4 regions of the Dongshaea marina genome follow, and region 1 is predicted to be linked to each of the others. Evidence: predicted binding sites of a transcription regulator. Region 1 holds the regulator's gene; each other region holds the start of a gene.

Region 1 (4,215 bases):
CACTGACGGCAACCTGTTGGTATTTCCCCCGCAGGGTATTGAGGAGCTCGGGCAGCAGGACTACGGGAAGGTTATCGACGCAGTAGTACCCAAGATCTTCTAAAACTCTCAGGGCAACGGTTTTTCCTGATCCGGAGCGACCGCTGACGGTGACTAGTTTCATAATGGCCTCACGCTGAAGTGATGAGCTCATAAAGCTCCTCGCTATCTTTGGCGTTTCTGAGTTTCTGGCTAAAGGATCTTTGATTAAGAGTCTTGGCGATGAGTGACAGGGTTTTCAGGTGTAGTTGACATTGATCTTCAGGAACCAGCAGGGCAAATAGCAGGTCGACAGGCTGACCATCCAGAGCATCAAAATCCAGAGGCTCCTGCAAGGTGATCAGCACCGCGGTCGCTTGCTCCAGATCGGCGAGTCGGCCATGAGGAATGGCGATCCCCTGACCAATCGCCGTGCTACCAATATTCTCCCGGTTTAGCAGGGCTTCGAGTATCGGTAGAGCGGGACGATCCAGATTCTCGGCCGCCAGCTCACTGATGATTTCAAAAGCGTGCTTTTTACTGCGGCACGGGACAGCACTTTGCGTGCAGTCCCGTGTGAGTAGCTCAATAAGATTCATGATGTTATTTGTGAGACATCTTCTCTTTGTGTTTGATGATCTGCCGATCCAGCTTATCGATCAGGCCATCAATAGCGGCATACATGTCCTGGTGACAGGCATTGGCAAAGATCTCGCCGCCATTAACATGAAGATTGGCTTCAGCGATCTGATCGAGTTTTTCTACGTTGAGAACCACATGTACCTGATTGATGTGGTCGAAGCGGCGCTCCAGCTTGGTGAATTTGTTTTCAACATAGTCCCTGAGTGCAGGGGTAACTTCTACGTGGTGACCAGTCAGATTAATCTGCATAAACGTCTTCCTTTTGTTTCTGATGCTTACACCAGGCGTTTTCGTTGGTTAGAAGGTGGTATCGCCAGAGATTCCCGATATTTGGCAATCGTGCGTCTTGCCACCTTGATCTCTTGTTCAGCCAGCAGCTTGGCAATTTTGCTATCACTCAGCGGCTTGGCTGGATTTTCTGCAGCGACCAGTTTTTTGATCAATGCACGAATTGCGGTTGATGAACATTCTCCGCCACTCTCGGTACTGACGTGACTGGAGAAAAAATACTTAAGCTCAAACACACCCCGTGGGGTATGCATAAATTTTTGGGTGGTCACTCTGGAGATGGTGGACTCATGCATCTCGACAGCCTCAGCCACATCATTGAGTACCATGGGTTTCATCGCCTCTTCCCCATGCTCAAAGAATTGCTGCTGATAGTTCACAATACAGCGGGCGACCTTGAGCAGGGTTTCGTTGCGGCTCTCCAGGCTTTTGATCAGCCATTTGGCATCCTGAAGGTGAGAGCGAATAAACTTGCTATCGGCCTGGGAACTGGCAGATCGCACCATGGCCGCATACTGCTCGTTGACCCTTAGTTTGGGTACAGCGTCGGGATTAAGCTCTACCACCCAGCGCTCACCGCGCTTGATCACAGAGACATCCGGAATCACATAGGCCGATGCACTGGAGACGATCCGGTTACCGGGGCGGGGCTCAAGATGCTGGATCAGATCCAGGACATCGCGCAGCTCCTCTTCCTTAAGGCGCATCTTGCGCTGTAGCTGGCGAAAATCTCTTTGGCCCAGCAGATCCATGTGCTGCTCGACCACCTGTTTGGCTTGCTCCAGCCAGGGGGTCGAAGAGTCATAGTTGTTGAGCTGGATCTGCAGGCACTCCTGAACCGAGCGAGCCGCGACTCCGACGGGATCGAAGTGCTGAATTCGCTTGAGGACCGTTATGATCTCCTCGATGGAGATCGGCTCTTCCTCATTGGGACTGCTGACCGCTTCCTGGATATCCTCCAGCTCCTGCTTGAGGTAGCCGGATTCATCGATGCCATCGATGATCGCCAGCGCAATGGCGGATTCCTCATCGGTGAAAGGGGTCATCCTGGCCTGCCAGAGCAGGTGCTCCTGCAGGCTCTGGGTGGTTTCCCCCTGGAACATGGAGTCTCGTTCATCATCGCGAATCGAGACGGCCGGGGTGTTTGCTCCGGCGCTGTAGGCTTCTTCCCAGGTGGTATCTACAGGCAAGTCGTCAGAGAGCTGCTCCTGATCCAATGCTTCTTTGATCTCCAGCTCGCTTTGGTGCTCAGTCTCGGTGTCTGCAGAAAGGGACTCTTCACGGGCTTGATCTGCATCCTGCTCCTGGCTCTCTTCGTTTTCCAGCAGGGGGTTGCTATCGAGCGCTTCCTGGATCTCTTGCTGCAGATCGAGTGTTGAGAGCTGTAACAGCCGGATCGCTTGTTGAAGTTGTGGAGTCATGGTCAGCTGCTGACCAATTCTTAACTGCAGTGATGGCTTCATTTAGGACTGTGCTTCCTTATTGTTATGGCTTTCTGATCCGCTTTCAGCCCGGGTCTGCGCCCTTGCTTTTACTATAGACTGAATTGATCTCCCAGGTAGACCTGCTTGACCTGTTGGTTTGCCAGCACTTCCTGAGGTGTACCCTCCGCTATCAGCTTACCATGGCTGACAATGTAAGCCTTTTCACAAACATCCAGTGTCTCTCTTACATTGTGGTCAGTAATGAGGATCCCAAGCCCCCGGTCCCGTAAATGCTCAATTATTTTTTTGATATCCAACACAGATATCGGATCTACCCCGGCAAAGGGCTCATCGAGCAAGATAAATTTTGGCTCTGCAGCCAGGGCTCTTGCGATCTCAACCCGGCGGCGCTCACCTCCGGAGAGGCTCATTCCTAGACTACCGCGAATATGGGTAATATTGAACTCTTCAAGTAGCTGTTCCATCTTTTGCTGTCTCGTTCCATGATCGAGATCCCGACGAGTCTCTAAAACAGCCATCAGATTTTGTTCAACACTCAGGCGGCGAAAGATTGAGGCTTCCTGAGGTAGGTAGCCGATCCCCTGGCGGGCACGGATATGCATTGGCTCGGTCGAGACATCCAGTTCGTCGATGCAGATGCTGCCGTTATCCCGCTGTACCAGGCCGACGATCATGTAAAACGAGGTGGTCTTCCCGGCTCCGTTAGGACCCAGCAGGCCGACAATTTGCCCGGTTGCAACCGAAAGGCTCACATCCTGAACAACCATCCGACCCTTGTAACTCTTTTGCAGACCTGATGCGGTTAACAGCGCCATAGTGACCTCATTTGTTGCTTTGCTTGGTATCGGATTTTTTGAACTGATTCGGAATAAACACCGTATGGACGCGATCTTGTTTGCCCTTGCTTTGGGCGTTGATCTGCTGTTTATCCATCTGATAGGTAATTACGTTGCCGGTGACTTCACTTTCCAGCTGTTTGACCTGAGCCTCTCCGGTCAGGGTCACCAGCTGTTTGGATACCTGATAGAGCAGGGTATCGGCCCGGCCGTCGACCGGTCTTCCATCATCCATCAGCTGATGAAAAGTAGCAGGCTTGCCATAGGCGGTAATGGTCTTGATCTGACCCTCTTTATCGCGCACCGCGATCACCTTATCTGCGTGAACTAAGATGGTGCCCTGACGGATCACCACATTGCCGCTGAAGGTCAGGGTGCCCGCAGTCATATCGCCAAACTGGGTTTTGGAGACCACATCCACAGGTTTTTGAAAATCGGACTGCTTGGCCAGTGCTGGTAGAGCCAGCAGCATCAGCAGCAGGCTAGCGGTTCGGAGTCGTATAGATTGCATGTGCGTCATCCAGAATCTTGAGTGTTTTCTTGTTTAGGTTACCGACGAAGCCAACCCCGCGGGTCGTGACATCCTGGCCATAGATGACGACCGGCTTATCCCCTGTCACTATGTTGGTTTTAAGATCCAGGGTTGCTTCATCTGTGTTGAGACGTTTGAGATAGTTGTTTGGTTGCAGGCTTTTGCCGACCACATCTCCCTGCATATGGGCACTGACATCCTGGATCAGGGTTCCCTGCTTAGACTTGAGCGACCATTGAGGCTTGCCGGTTGCATCAAACATGGTGATCTTGGGCTGGACAAAGTCACTGCGGCTCTGAGACTGGTAGTACTTCGCCTCGCTCGCAAAGAATGTCTTGTTGATCAGCCCATTCTTCCCATATTCAGTGGTGAGGATATCTTTCGCCTCTGAATCTGGCAGCTTACTCTCGACCTGGATTTCGGCAACCTGCTTTTGGGCCGGGGTAAAATAGCG
Region 2 (4,215 bases), 650 kb from region 1:
GAGCCGGATCCAGATCGGGCCGATTAAAGGGGATGGTTACCACTTCCAGGGTGTCGCCACGATTCACATCAAAACCAAGCCCCCCTTTCAGAAGGCGCCTATAAGTCTCCAGGGCCGCCTGAGTTCTGGGCTCACGCTCAACCTTTCCATCTGCGAGTGTAGTCAGGGTATAGTCGACCGCAACCGATACCGTCAGCCGTTCAATGCCTCCCACCGGACGACGGGTATGGCTTATAGTGGTATCCAGCTCGTAGTTTCGAGTCGCCTCTTTATGATTGCGACCACTCTGAGCCTTTTGCTGCTCGGCTCCCCCACCAGCCGCCTGCTCGGGAATATCCGACTCAAGGGGGGGTTGATTGGTCAGAGCACCCGGAATACCACGCAGGGTGCCATCAGTGCTTTGATCCTCAACCGTCATCTCAGAGCGCAGGGCTGGTAGATCCGGGTTAAAGGTTTTACGGGTCTGCTCACTCTGGGTAAAGTCGAGCTTGACATCCACTTCTGCGGTGTAGTTACCGATCCCCAGCACCGGCGCCAGGATTGAATCGATTTTCTGCTTATATTCATGCTCTTTGGCCTGCTGCATCTCGAACTCTTTGCGAGTTCTCGAGGCGAGCGGATCCTGAGAGCCAGAGCTTAAGAGTCGTCCATTTTGATCCGAAACCGTCACCCGGGAGGGTTCAAGACCATGCACCGCTGATGCTATGGTATCAACAATTGAGTCTACCTCTTCCTGCTTGAGACTGGTTCCCTTGCGAACAACCAGTACCGCCGTTGCACTGGGCTTGCGCTGATGCCGGGCAAACACATTATCTTTGGGAATGGCCAGAAGAACCTTGGCTTTAGAGACATTGGTATACTGCTCTATGGCATGGGCCAGCTGCTTCTCACGACTTAGCTTGAGGCGCTCTTTTTCCATCCGTTGGCTGACGCCGAACCCACCCTCTCCCAGCAGGATATCTTCACCACCGGCCGATTCGGTCACGGTTCCGGAGCGGGTCAGTGCCAGCTTAATTTCGGGATAACTTTGGGCCGTCACGATCACCGTATTGCCATCAAGCTTATAGGGGAGTTTCTCTTTGTCCATGAAATCAAGGACCTGGATCAGCTCATGGGTGGGATAGGTCCCCAGGGGGCGCATGTCAGGCTCCTTGCCCCACAGCAGAATAAACACGGCGATCGCCAGACAGATCGCTAGCCCCAAGATCAGGGTCACCTGACGCAGAATGTCTGTATTACTGAGCATCTTCAGGGGGGAGCTAGCCTGTTCATGGCGTTCCAGGTCGGGGATCGCTCCGCCATCATCAAGAGACATATTATCGTTCAGCTGATCAGACACTATTGCCCCCTATTACACCGGCATACTCATAATATTCTTATAAGCTTCTATCAGCTTGTTGCGCACCTGTACGGTTGCTTCAAAAGCGATGCTGGACTTTTGCCCCGCCAACATCACCTGAGCCAGGCTGATGGAGCGATCGCCAAGCTCAAAGCGGGTCCGCAGATCATTGGTGTGCTGCTGCATCCCGTTTACCTTATCTACTGCATCTTTGAGCAACTGACCAAAGTCACTCTCGGTTGCCGGGACCGCTTCAGCTGGCTTGCCGGAGGCCTGGCTTTGCAACGCCTGCATCTCACGAATCAATGCATCTACTTTCATATCCATCACACGCACTCCTGCACATAACGCGTTATGCCAGATAAAGCAAAAGCGGGGCCAAACTAAAAAAAACATTAATAAACAGAAAGTTAAGCTCACACCTTATCCCGAGTGACTCTTTTTTGTCGCTCCGGGTAAATCTCTAAACATGAAGGAGTTAAGCCTACAGAGCCGGGCTAGAGCCTTTTCCGGATAAACCGGTTCATCTCATGAAAGCAGCTTTGACTTTGATCGCTGACTCGCAAGTCACATCCATGTTGCTCTACTGCATCGATTATCTTCCCTGATAATCTTTTCCAGTTCAGCATCTCTGCTTCTCGCTACGCTGCTTTACAACTCCGCCCTTGCTGCAGAAGGTCAGCTTAACAAAGCTCAAAGCAGCACTTGAACTTGAGGGGCGCGAATAACTACCCGGATTAAACCAAAAATGCTCTAACCGATTGGGCAGGACCGGCTCCCGATTAAACTCATGTGGTTGAATTGCTTTAAGTGGAGAGGAGATCCCACTCACGAGCTAAAAGCTGGTAACGGCTATAGTAAACATCCACCTTCTTAGAAGGTGGCTTTCTTAGAAGCCCCCTGGAAGGGGGCAATAGGCTTCAATCGAGCAAGCCGAGCTGTCGCTCATGCTCAATATCCTGCTTATCTTGGTGGCGAACATATCTCCTGATTATTACCTCATTTACCCCTATCGTATCTACGAAATATCCCCTTGCCCAAAAGTGGTTCCCCATTGCTTTTTCCGTATATGAGGAAACTTATTGAACAATCTGATTGCTGTCCTCCCCTTCAAAGTCCCCATCAACCCTGATATCGATAGCTTAGGAGGTACTATCACAACCAAGTGAACATGATCGTACTGAATGTTCAGCTCCAGAACCTCACATTCCTTCATATTACACAGGATATAAATGCTCCGATAAAGCTCCTTCCCGACCTTGTTTCTTAGGATCTTAAAACGGTATTTCGGAGTCCAAACGATATGATATTTGCAACGCCAGTAGACATGTGATGAACTTCTGTAATCGCCCATGTTAGACCTCTTATTGTGGTGAATAAGCAGGCCATTTCTAGCATGGGCACTCTTCAGGCTATAGCCTCGATTTTACAATCACCACCGCCTTAGGCGGTGGTTTAGGGGTGACAATCAAATGGGGGAGACAGTGTCTCCCCCATTTGCAGCAAAATCAAAAGGCTTAAGTCTGAGCCCAGCCTACCGATTCAGGATGGGATCTCAATCCCGGACTCGCGCATCTTGGCAAGCTTATAGCGCAGAGTTCGCGGGCTGATCCCAAGGGCCTGAGCCACCTCCTTACGGCAACCCTCAAAGCGCTGCAGGGCATCCAAGATAATCTGCTGCTCCTGCTGCCTGAGCTCACCCCCGAGCCGAAAATCGTCGGCCTCTTTGAGACTCTCTAACACGGACTCAGCTTTAAATTGTAAAGATAAACCGGAGGTCTCCTGTGCCTCTTCAAGAATAAGGTGTGAGGCCTCGATGGATCGATCTGTCGCCAAGATCAAAGCACGTTGCATCACGTTATCCAGCTCACGCACATTTCCCGGCCAGTGATAACCCACAAGGGTTTGCTGTGCCTGAGGAGTGAGCTCAGGAATAGCAAGATCCTGCTCCCTGGCATGTAGCTCTAGGAGATGTTCCGCCAGGGGGAGAATATCCCCAGGACGCTTACATAGAGGCAGCCAGCGCAGGGGAAACACATTGAGCCGGTAGTAGAGATCCTCACGAAAATCACCGTCACTCACACACTGCTTGAGATCGCGGTTGCTGGTCGCCAATACCCGCACATCCAGAGCTATGGTTTTACGTCCACCCAGGCGTTCAACCTCACGCTCCTGGAGTACCCGTAAGAGTTTTGCCTGAAGATTGAGATCCATCTCTGAGATCTCATCCAGCAACAAAGTTCCTCCCTGGGCCTGCTCGAACTTTCCCGGGCACGCCTGAATCGCCCCGGTAAAAGCGCCCTTTTCATAGCCAAACAGGGTCGCCTCCAGCATATTTTCAGGAATCGCCGCACAGTTAATCGCCACAAAGGGCTGATCGGCACGAATCGATTGCTGATGGATATAACGGGCCAGGACCTCTTTTCCGGTCCCACTGGGACCTGTGATCATTACGGTGGCATCGGTCGTCGCAACCCGGGAGGCTAGCGCCAGCAGCTCTTCACTTTGGGGATCGCCATAGATAGGGGTCTTATCCTCAACCTTATGGGGCGGCAGGTAACGTCCAACCTGGTTGAGAAGAACCTCGGGAGAGAAGGGTTTTGCCAGATAATCAATGGCGCCCTGGCGCATCGCTTTGACCGCATCATCTATCTTGGCATAGGCGGTCATCAGCAGCACCGGCAATCCCGGATAACTGCGCCTGACCGAATTAAGGAGCTCCAGGCCCCCGATCTTACCCATCTGAATATCTGAGATCACCATATCAAAGCGGCTCTGCCCAAGCTCAATCAGAGCCGACTCACCACTATCGACCTGCTGGCAAGCGTATCCAGCCAGCATCAGAGTATCTACCAGTGCTTCTCTGAGCCCTTGAT
Region 3 (4,215 bases), 590 kb from region 1:
ACTCGGCTACCCAAATGCTTCTCTCATATTGAGTAGCTTCTTGCTTGAATGTGCCAGGTTGCTTTCGGCTTTTTGCTGCTCTCTCTTTTAGGGTTTCATCTGATAGAGCTTTTGCCGCTTTAGAGCGCTTTTTTTCTAGTGCCTGCAGATTGTCTTGAGATACAACCCTACTACCTAATGCCACCTTCAACGGAAAAATATAAGCAAGCCTGCTGTCACCGTTTACATCAGGTTGTGGCTCTTGGTAAGGGCTACCACAAAGAGTCACCTCTCCAACGTAGGTGTATTCTTTGTCTCGAAATACTTCGAATAAGTGAACCCCTACGCCGTTGCTTCCTGACTCTGCGAGAGTTTTGTTTTGTGCAAAAGATAAACTCTGATCACCGTTTGTCCCCATGCCTGTGTAATGGAGAGTATTACCTTCCCAACGATCATCATAAATAGATTTAACGTGGTTTGAGATGATAACCAACGTGTTGGTCTTATGCGCACGGCGCATGCCACCTTGAGGGCTGCATCCAAATATGTCACATAGCTGGGTGTTATCGAGTATAGAGCCGGGAGTAACTGGGGGATTGTGGTCATATAAGTCATATAGGTGTTAGATACTCTGAGCCGTACAATACTGCAAACTTGAAAGAATGAGAAACAGAGATGCCGATTTTGCAGGTGCATTATCACTCAGCAAAAGGTTAGCTCGTTTGTGAGTGATAGCTTGAAGTGGTTTTCACTTTTGTAACTGTGTACCCCTGAGTGTACCCCTAACTCAAAAATGAAGAAGGGGTTACAGCGCGATGTGCTGTAACCCCTTGATATTCTTGGCGCTCCCGAGACGATTCGAACGTCCGACCTTGCCCTTAGGAGGGGCCTGCTCTATCCAGCTGAGCTACGGGAGCCGTGTGCTGCTGATTATACTGAATTTAAGGGCTTTGAAAAGCCATCTTACTCAATCAATCAGGGTCAGATCGCGGATCTGGATGTTGGTTGCCGGATATTTGTTCACCGGGACCAGTGTTGCGCTATATTCCTGCAGATGAGCAACTTCCATCTGGGCTCGAATGGGACGTTGCAGGTCACGGAACAGGCCACTTTGATCGATAAAGGATGCCTGATGATTGATCCTGAGCTTATCGCCGACCTTGAGGCCGTGGCGTCGCCCCAGATTGATCTCCAACTTCTCCCCGCTGACCCGGATGATCCGTCCCTGGGGCTTGCGGCATTTTAGAAAATCAAGCACATCCATCTGCACCTGGTCCAGCAGCTGGGCCGTGGTCTGGCCAAACTTACTGCTCCAGAAATTATTACTGTAAACATCGACTTTGGCGGTATCGTTAAAATCCCACTTTTGGGTAAATTGATAGAGGCGCTCCATCTCCAGGGTGCCGTGATAGCTGTCATAAAGATAGACCTGCAGGGCCAGGGAGCGTTTGTCGATCCGCACCTTGTCCAGCCAGGCATCCCGGTTGAGCCAGGTTTCGGGAACTGTGAGTGACAGGCGTGACTTGTCCAGCAGCGCGATATCTCGGATCACCCCGAACAGGACGTATTGGCTGTCACTATTTCGTCCGATACTCAGGAGCTGCTCGGGGTTTCGGTCCTGGCGAGTCAGAATTTTGTCTGGATTGAGATTCAGGTTGTGATCCAGCCAGGGGTGGGTCACCAGATCGGCTGTTGATTCAGCCAGTAGCTGGTGCAGATAGCCTGAAATGGCTCGATTGAGCTCAAAGAGCTGGCCATTGCGTGCCTGGGTCGGATTTTCGGTTCGAAAACGTGCCAACACCAGGGACTTTGCATAACTAGGGCCCTTGCAGCTGGAAAGCTCGGGGGTAATGTCGGCCTGGACGCCAATCAACATATTGCCGTTGATTACTCTCTCCCAGGTGATCTCATAGCCTCTTATCTCACTGTTGCTGCGGATCTGAATCGTATCCTGAGTCAGGATGCCATCCTCGACCTGTTGCAGGCTGGAGATTGAGGAGCCAGATTTTAGCAGAGCCTGCTTGAGAGCCAGGCGCATCGCCTGCTCCCGGGCAAACGCCTTATCACCATTGATGATGGGGGCTGAACCGACGCCCTGAAACCATGCGGCATAGGCTGATTGCATAAACATCAGCAGGAGCATAAGCAATAAGCATCTTTTTTGCATACAGTTAAACCAAGGTGTCAGCTATTTATTGGATATAAGCAGAATTTGTGCCTGCTCTAATGGTTTTAAATTCTCAAGAATTGGCCATGGTGACCGATAGAGAGATCAGATGGCCTGCCGGAGGTAATAAGATGAAGACCCTGAGCATCATGCTGATGTTGTTACTCGGGCTTAGTGCCTGTAGTAGTCAACCTGAACCCCCACCGGTCCAGCCCAAGCCGGTACCTCAGGAAGAGAAGGAAAGGATCCCCCCTCAAAGCGAAATTAATCAGGTTGTGTCTGATATGGCCGACCAATTGCTAGGGAATGATGTAAACAAGGAGAATCAATCGCCGATCGCCGTTGCTTCCTTTGTTGATCTGACGACCCTGAAGCGAACCAACAATCTGGGGCAGCAGTTGGCCGAGAGTTTTATCCACGAATTGCATCGCCGCGGATTGCCAGTGGTCGATTACAAGCTGACCGGTAACATCCGGATCACCCCCAAGGGAGACTTTGTATTGAGTCGAAACTGGAAAGACCTGGCCAAACGGTTACCCATCCGGCGGATCCTGACCGGTACCATGTCTCAAAGTGGTAATGGGATCCTGATCAATACCCGGATCATCGAGCTTGAGAGCAAGTTTGTAGATGCAACCGCTCAGGGATTTCTTCCCGATATGGTGTTGATCCCCTATGAGATGCGCGGTCGCTCCGTGACCACCTCAGGTGGTCACCTGAGTCGCGATGAGATGCGCTTTAATGGTAGCGGGCACAGTGTGGAGCTCACACATTAGGAGTAAACTATGTTTTACCGAGGGTGGCTGGTGGCGGGGGGGATCCTGCTTCTGAGTGGTTGCTCTTCATTGAGCGGGATTTTTTCATCGTCCGATCAACATAAGGCCTATGCTCCTGCAGAGCTTCCGGTGCTGACAGCTGTGGGTTACGCACCTATCCTGGAACAACCAGGCCCCTCCAAGACACAAAAGATGCTGCAGGCGATTCGGGCCTCTAAGCTTGATGCATATCGTGAACTGAGCGAACAGGTCTATGGCCAGAGGGTTCATGGTCAAACCCGCCTGGGCAACGTGGTTCAAAAAGATAGCCAGCTTCAGGCCTCGGTCGATGGCCTGGTGCGGGGAGCCAGGGTTGTGCAGAGCTATGCCCTGGACAATGTCTATGTCACTCGCCTGGAGCTCGATATGAAGCTTGTTCATCAGTTGACTCAGGGTGCTTTTGGTGGACGTTCATCCCAGGGAGCTGCGACAAGGCGCTTCTGAGTGGAGGTTATACGTACTGCAAGAATCCCGGGCACTCTGCCCGGGATTTTTTATGTCCCTGCTGTAGGAGTTCTTTAGGCGGCAGGAAACTGCCGCTATGGTTAGATGGGGGGGAATTACATCTATTGTGGTGTCTGGCTCAATCATGAGCGACACGCTGTGAATCCGGGCCTCTTCCATGAGACTCTTTTCCCGCTTAGCTCTTTGCTTCGTGTGCGTTACTCAGGTTGTAACTTACTTCCGGAGTCTCTATTGCCGTGCTGCCATCCCTGATAGCTCATTCCAGTTCGATGATGTTAAAACTTACTCATCTTAAATATCAGCAATAGATCTGAAATATGACCCAATAAAGACTGATATCACTAAATGGTGTGATTGCATCGTAAGCAGAGCATTTTCAGGAGATACTGGTTCACAGTTGAACCATCAATAGAGCCTATGAGGGGAGGGGAAAATATATTCGAGCTTGTAGGATTAGTTTAAGGCTCAGGCCTTGATCCCTTTGCCTGACAGGGTGCCACCCTGGGCTGTGCCTTTTTTGCTATAGGTCATGGTATCAGGGTGCTGCAGGCGGGTCAGGAGTTGTGACAGGCGGTTGGTGGTACTCAGGCTGCGTTCGATGATTTCGCCATTGACTGCATTCTCTTTCTGGCAATTTTCGAGCTGACGACGAACCTCTTCAAGCTCTTTGGCATGTTGCTCCTGGAGTGTTTCGAAGTCGGGATGAGTGGTGAGCTGTTGATCCAGCTCTGCAATCTTCACCAGCAGTAGCTGTTTTTGTTCGACGAGCTGTGAAAGAGGCTTGATTTG
Region 4 (4,215 bases), 840 kb from region 1:
TGGCCGGTGCGTGAATCGAGGTCCGATGCAGATACACGGTAACAACAGGTGATTCAGCTTCAAGTACTCCATCATCAGAGAGCAGTTTTGTTTGGATTTGATGCTCCCCTCGCTCCACATTACTGAGCAAGACAGAGGTTTGATTTTTTATCTCCTTAAACAAGGCCCCATCGACAAATACTTGCATGCGATAGCTTTTTGGCATGGGAGCAATCTTGCTGGTGACCGCAATATTCCCCTGGTTGTTGCGAATCGTTGTCTGATCTTTGGGCTGGAGCAGTGATAATTGATAGCTTGTTGCCTTGGCCTGCTCAACTACAGGCTCCGAGATAACCTTAGGAATGTTTGCTGCTATAGAGGGTCTGACATCGGTTTTTTCTGCTCCCGAGACCGGGGTATCGGTAAAGTGAGTGACTCCCTGCTTATCAACCCATTTGTAGATGGCGTTAGCACACACCAGGTGATAGGGCAGTAGCAGAGTGATCAAGAGTGCGATGCTGAATCTGTTCATAGCAATTTTCAGTTGTTTTTTATGAGATTAGCAGGCGGTGGGAGAATTGGGGAGGCCAGATTGTACCGGCCTCCCAAAGGGTCAGTTTAAACTGAGTAGTAGAGATCAAACTCGATTGGGTGAGTCGTGACGTTCAGCAGCTCAACTTCCTGGCGCTTAAGCTCGATATAGGAGTTGATGAAGTCATCAGAGAATACCCCACCACGGGTCAGGAACGCACGATCCTGATCCAGACAGTCCAGAGCTTCACAGAATGAGGCTGCAACCGTTGGGATCTCAGCCGCCTCTTCTGGTGGCAGATCATAGAGGTCTTTATCCATAGGCTCGCCCGGGTGGATGCGATTGTGGATCCCGTCCAGACCCGCCATCGCGATGGCTGCAAAGGCAAGATATGGGTTAGCCGTCGGATCCGGGAAGCGGATCTCGATGCGACGCGCCTTGGCGGAAGCAACCACAGGTACCCGAATCGAAGCGGAGCGGTTACGAGCCGAGTAGGCCAGCATTACCGGTGCCTCAAAGCCCGGAACCAGACGCTTGTAGGAGTTGGTTGAAGCGTTAGCAAAGGCGTTGATCGCCTTAGCATGCTTGATGACTCCACCGATAAAGAACAGCGCTGTTTCACTCAGGCCGCCGTAGCCGTCCCCAGCAAACAGGTTTTCACCATCTTTTTGTAGTGAGATGTGACAGTGCATCCCGGAGCCGTTATCACCGACCAGCGGCTTGGGCATGAAGGTCGCGGTCTTGTTGAACAGGTGAGCAACATTGTGCACCACATACTTATAGATCTGCAGCTCGTCGGCTTTTTTCACTAGGGTGTTGAAGCGGGTTGCGATCTCGTTTTGACCTGCGGTTGCTACTTCGTGGTGGTGAGCTTCAACCACCAGGCCCATCTCCTCCATCACCATAGACATGGAGCTACGGATATCCTGAGAGGAGTCAACCGGTGCAACCGGGAAGTAGCCGCCCTTGATTCCGGGACGGTGACCCAGGTTACCCTCTTCATAGCTCTTGCCAGAGTTCCACTTTGCCTCTTCTGAATCGACGCGGTAGAAGCTGCCGGAGATGTCGGTGTGAAAACGCACATCATCGAACATGAAGAACTCAGGCTCAGGCCCCAGCAGTGCGGTATCGGCGATCCCTTCGGCCTTCATGAAGGCTTCGGCGCGCTTGGCGATGGAGCGAGGGTCACGGTCATAGCCCTGCATAGTCTCGGGCTCGACGATGTCACAACGAACGATCAGGGTATTTTCTTCGGTGAAGGGGTCCACCACAGCAGTGGTTGGATCCGGCATCAGCAGCATGTCTGACTCATTGATCCCTTTCCAGCCGGCGATGGAGGAGCCATCAAACGCTTTGCCATCTTCAAAAAAGTCGCTATCGATTTGGTGTGCAGGGATAGAAACGTGCTGCTCTTTACCCTTGGTATCGGTAAAACGCAGATCAACAAACTTGATTTCATTTTCTTTAATGAGCTGAAGAGTTGCTTCGATTGACATGCAGGGTCCTCCTCGACCGTATGCAAAATAGTAACTAGCAGATTCTTTGCAGAAACCGTGCCACCTTTTAAAATCCTTTAAAATCAACCACTAACAAAATCGAAAATTTTAAACAGCCTGTCTCATGCACCTTGTTGGTGCAATGCGCTAGAGTGGTGTCCATCTTGGTGCAACTGGGATTGTGCAATAGATTGAGTTTTTTCTAGGCAGATTTTCGATCAATCAGTACAATACTGCCTCTTTTTATCCTATTCAACTGAAAGACTCTGAGGCGGGAATGTTAGATAAACTGCGAAATATCGCGATTATTGCTCATGTTGACCATGGCAAAACTACTCTGGTAGATAAATTGCTACAACAGTCTGGAACGTTAGAGCGCAGCAACGAAGGTCAGGAAAGGATCCTCGACTCTAACGCACAGGAGCAAGAGCGCGGTATTACCATTCTCGCTAAGAACACAGCGATCAATTGGCAAGATTACCGCATCAATATTGTAGACACCCCGGGACACGCCGACTTCGGTGGTGAGGTTGAGCGTGTAATGTCTATGGTCGATACGGTACTGCTGCTGGTAGATGCGGTCGATGGTCCTATGCCTCAGACACGTTTCGTCACCCAGAAGGCATTTGCTCGTGGCCTCAAGCCTATCGTTGTCGTCAACAAGATTGACCGTCCCGGTGCACGCCCGGATTGGGTTATCGATCAGGTGTTTGATCTGTTTGACAACCTGGGTGCAACCGATGAGCAACTGGACTTCCCTGTGGTCTACACCTCAGCTCTGGCCGGTTATGCTGCGATGGATCCCGAGGAACAGACCGAAGATATGACGGCTCTGTTTGAGGCGATTGTTGAGAAGGCCCCTGCGCCACAGGCCGATCCTGCCGGTGAGCTGCAGATGCAGATCTCTCAGCTGGATTACTCCTCCTATGTTGGGGTTATCGGCATCGGCCGTATCGTGCGCGGCACCATCAAGCCCAACCAGCAGGTCAGCATCATCGATAAAGAGGGCAAGACCCGTAACGGTAAGGTTGGCCAGGTGCTGGGTTATCTCGGACTGGAGCGTAACGAGGTTGAGCAGGCGAGTGCCGGCGATATCGTTGCGATCACAGGACTGGGCGATCTTAAGATCTCCGATACCATCTGTAGCCAGTCTCAGGTTGAAGCTCTGCCAGCCCTGAGCGTTGATGAGCCAACCGTCACCATGACCTTCCAGGTAAACACCTCTCCGTTTGCCGGTCAGGAAGGTAAGTTCGTGACCTCACGTAACATCTTAGAGCGCCTGGAGCAGGAGCTCAAGCACAACGTGGCCCTGCGTGTTGAGCAGATGGACGATCCCGATAAGTTCCGCGTCTCAGGCCGTGGTGAGCTGCACCTGAGTGTCCTGATTGAGAACATGCGCCGTGAAGGCTTCGAGCTGGCGGTATCCCGCCCTGAAGTGATCATGCGTGAAATCGATGGACAGACACAGGAACCGTATGAGACTCTAACCGTGGATATCCCTGAGGAGTTCCAGGGGGAGTGATCGAGCAGCTGGGCCTGCGTAAGGGTGAACTGCAGCAGATGCTGCCCGATGGTAAGGGGCGTATCCGTGTCGACTACATCATCCCAAGTCGTGGCCTCATCGGTTTCCAGACCGAGTTCATGACCCTGACCTCTGGAACCGGCCTCATCTATCACAGCTTTGACCACTATGCACCGCGTAAAGAGGGTGAGATCGGCCAGCGTAGTAACGGGGTTTTGATCTCCAATGCAACCGGTAAGGCGCTGGGCTACTCGCTATGGAACCTTCAAGAGCGCGGTAAGCTGATGATTGGTCCAAGTGAGCAGGTGTATGAGGGGCAGGTTGTGGGGATCCACACCCGTACCAACGATCTGACGGTGAACGTCCTCAAGGGCAAGCAGCTGACCAACGTTCGTGCCTCAGGTACCGACGAAAACATCCAGCTGACCCCGGCGATCCGCATGACCCTGGAGCAGGCTCTCGAGTTCATTAACGATGATGAGCTAGTCGAGGTGACTCCAGTGCATATCCGAATTCGTAAGAAGCTTCTGACCGAGACCGATCGTAAGCGTGCCAGCCGTGCTTAATTAAGGTTGTCTTGGAATAAAATAGCCCTCAGTGAGGGCTATTTTTTTATCTGAATTTTGCTGGTTGACGCTTTAGTCTGCTGAGCAATCTCCCTATCATAGGGGCTTCCCCAAGCCCGC

Evidence for each region. Region 1 encodes sigma-54, which starts transcription at its own class of promoters, with help from an activator protein. Its sites were predicted from a motif close to TGGCACNGTTTTNGCTT; they were not measured.
Region 2: the regulator sigma-54 is predicted to act here: its motif matches at 1,704-1,720, upstream of fliE (flagellar hook-basal body complex protein FliE).
Region 3: the regulator sigma-54 is predicted to act here: its motif matches at 2,183-2,199, upstream of DB847_RS04825 (flagellar assembly protein T N-terminal domain-containing protein).
Region 4: the regulator sigma-54 is predicted to act here: its motif matches at 2,054-2,070, upstream of glnA (glutamate--ammonia ligase).

What each region holds. Positions count from the first base shown of each region.
Region 1 is NZ_CP028897.1:379,584-383,798, forward strand. Features, by position in the region: gene rapZ (RNase adapter RapZ) at 1-163, opposite strand, end outside; gene ptsN (PTS IIA-like nitrogen regulatory protein PtsN) at 171-617, opposite strand; gene hpf (ribosome hibernation promoting factor) at 622-909, opposite strand; gene DB847_RS01975 (RNA polymerase factor sigma-54) at 936-2,411, opposite strand; gene lptB (LPS export ABC transporter ATP-binding protein) at 2,483-3,208, opposite strand; gene lptA (lipopolysaccharide transport periplasmic protein LptA) at 3,216-3,740, opposite strand; gene lptC (LPS export ABC transporter periplasmic protein LptC) at 3,712-4,215, opposite strand, start outside.
Region 2 is NZ_CP028897.1:1,025,182-1,029,396, reverse strand. Features, by position in the region: gene fliF (flagellar basal-body MS-ring/collar protein FliF) at 1-1,342, opposite strand, end outside; gene fliE (flagellar hook-basal body complex protein FliE) at 1,352-1,666, opposite strand; partial or broken gene tnpA (IS200/IS605 family transposase) at 2,368-2,693, opposite strand; gene DB847_RS05080 (sigma-54-dependent transcriptional regulator) at 2,882-4,215, opposite strand, start outside.
Region 3 is NZ_CP028897.1:971,464-975,678, forward strand. Features, by position in the region: gene DB847_RS04815 (HNH endonuclease) at 1-499, opposite strand, end outside; tRNA gene DB847_RS04820 (tRNA-Arg) at 820-896, opposite strand; gene DB847_RS04825 (flagellar assembly protein T N-terminal domain-containing protein) at 947-2,110, opposite strand; gene DB847_RS04830 (FlgO family outer membrane protein) at 2,233-2,922, shown strand; gene DB847_RS04835 (LPP20 family lipoprotein) at 2,932-3,405, shown strand; gene flgN (flagellar protein FlgN) at 3,892-4,215, opposite strand, start outside.
Region 4 is NZ_CP028897.1:4,569,266-4,573,480, reverse strand. Features, by position in the region: gene DB847_RS21400 (DUF4124 domain-containing protein) at 1-511, opposite strand, end outside; gene glnA (glutamate--ammonia ligase) at 598-2,007, opposite strand; partial or broken gene typA (translational GTPase TypA) at 2,285-4,095, shown strand.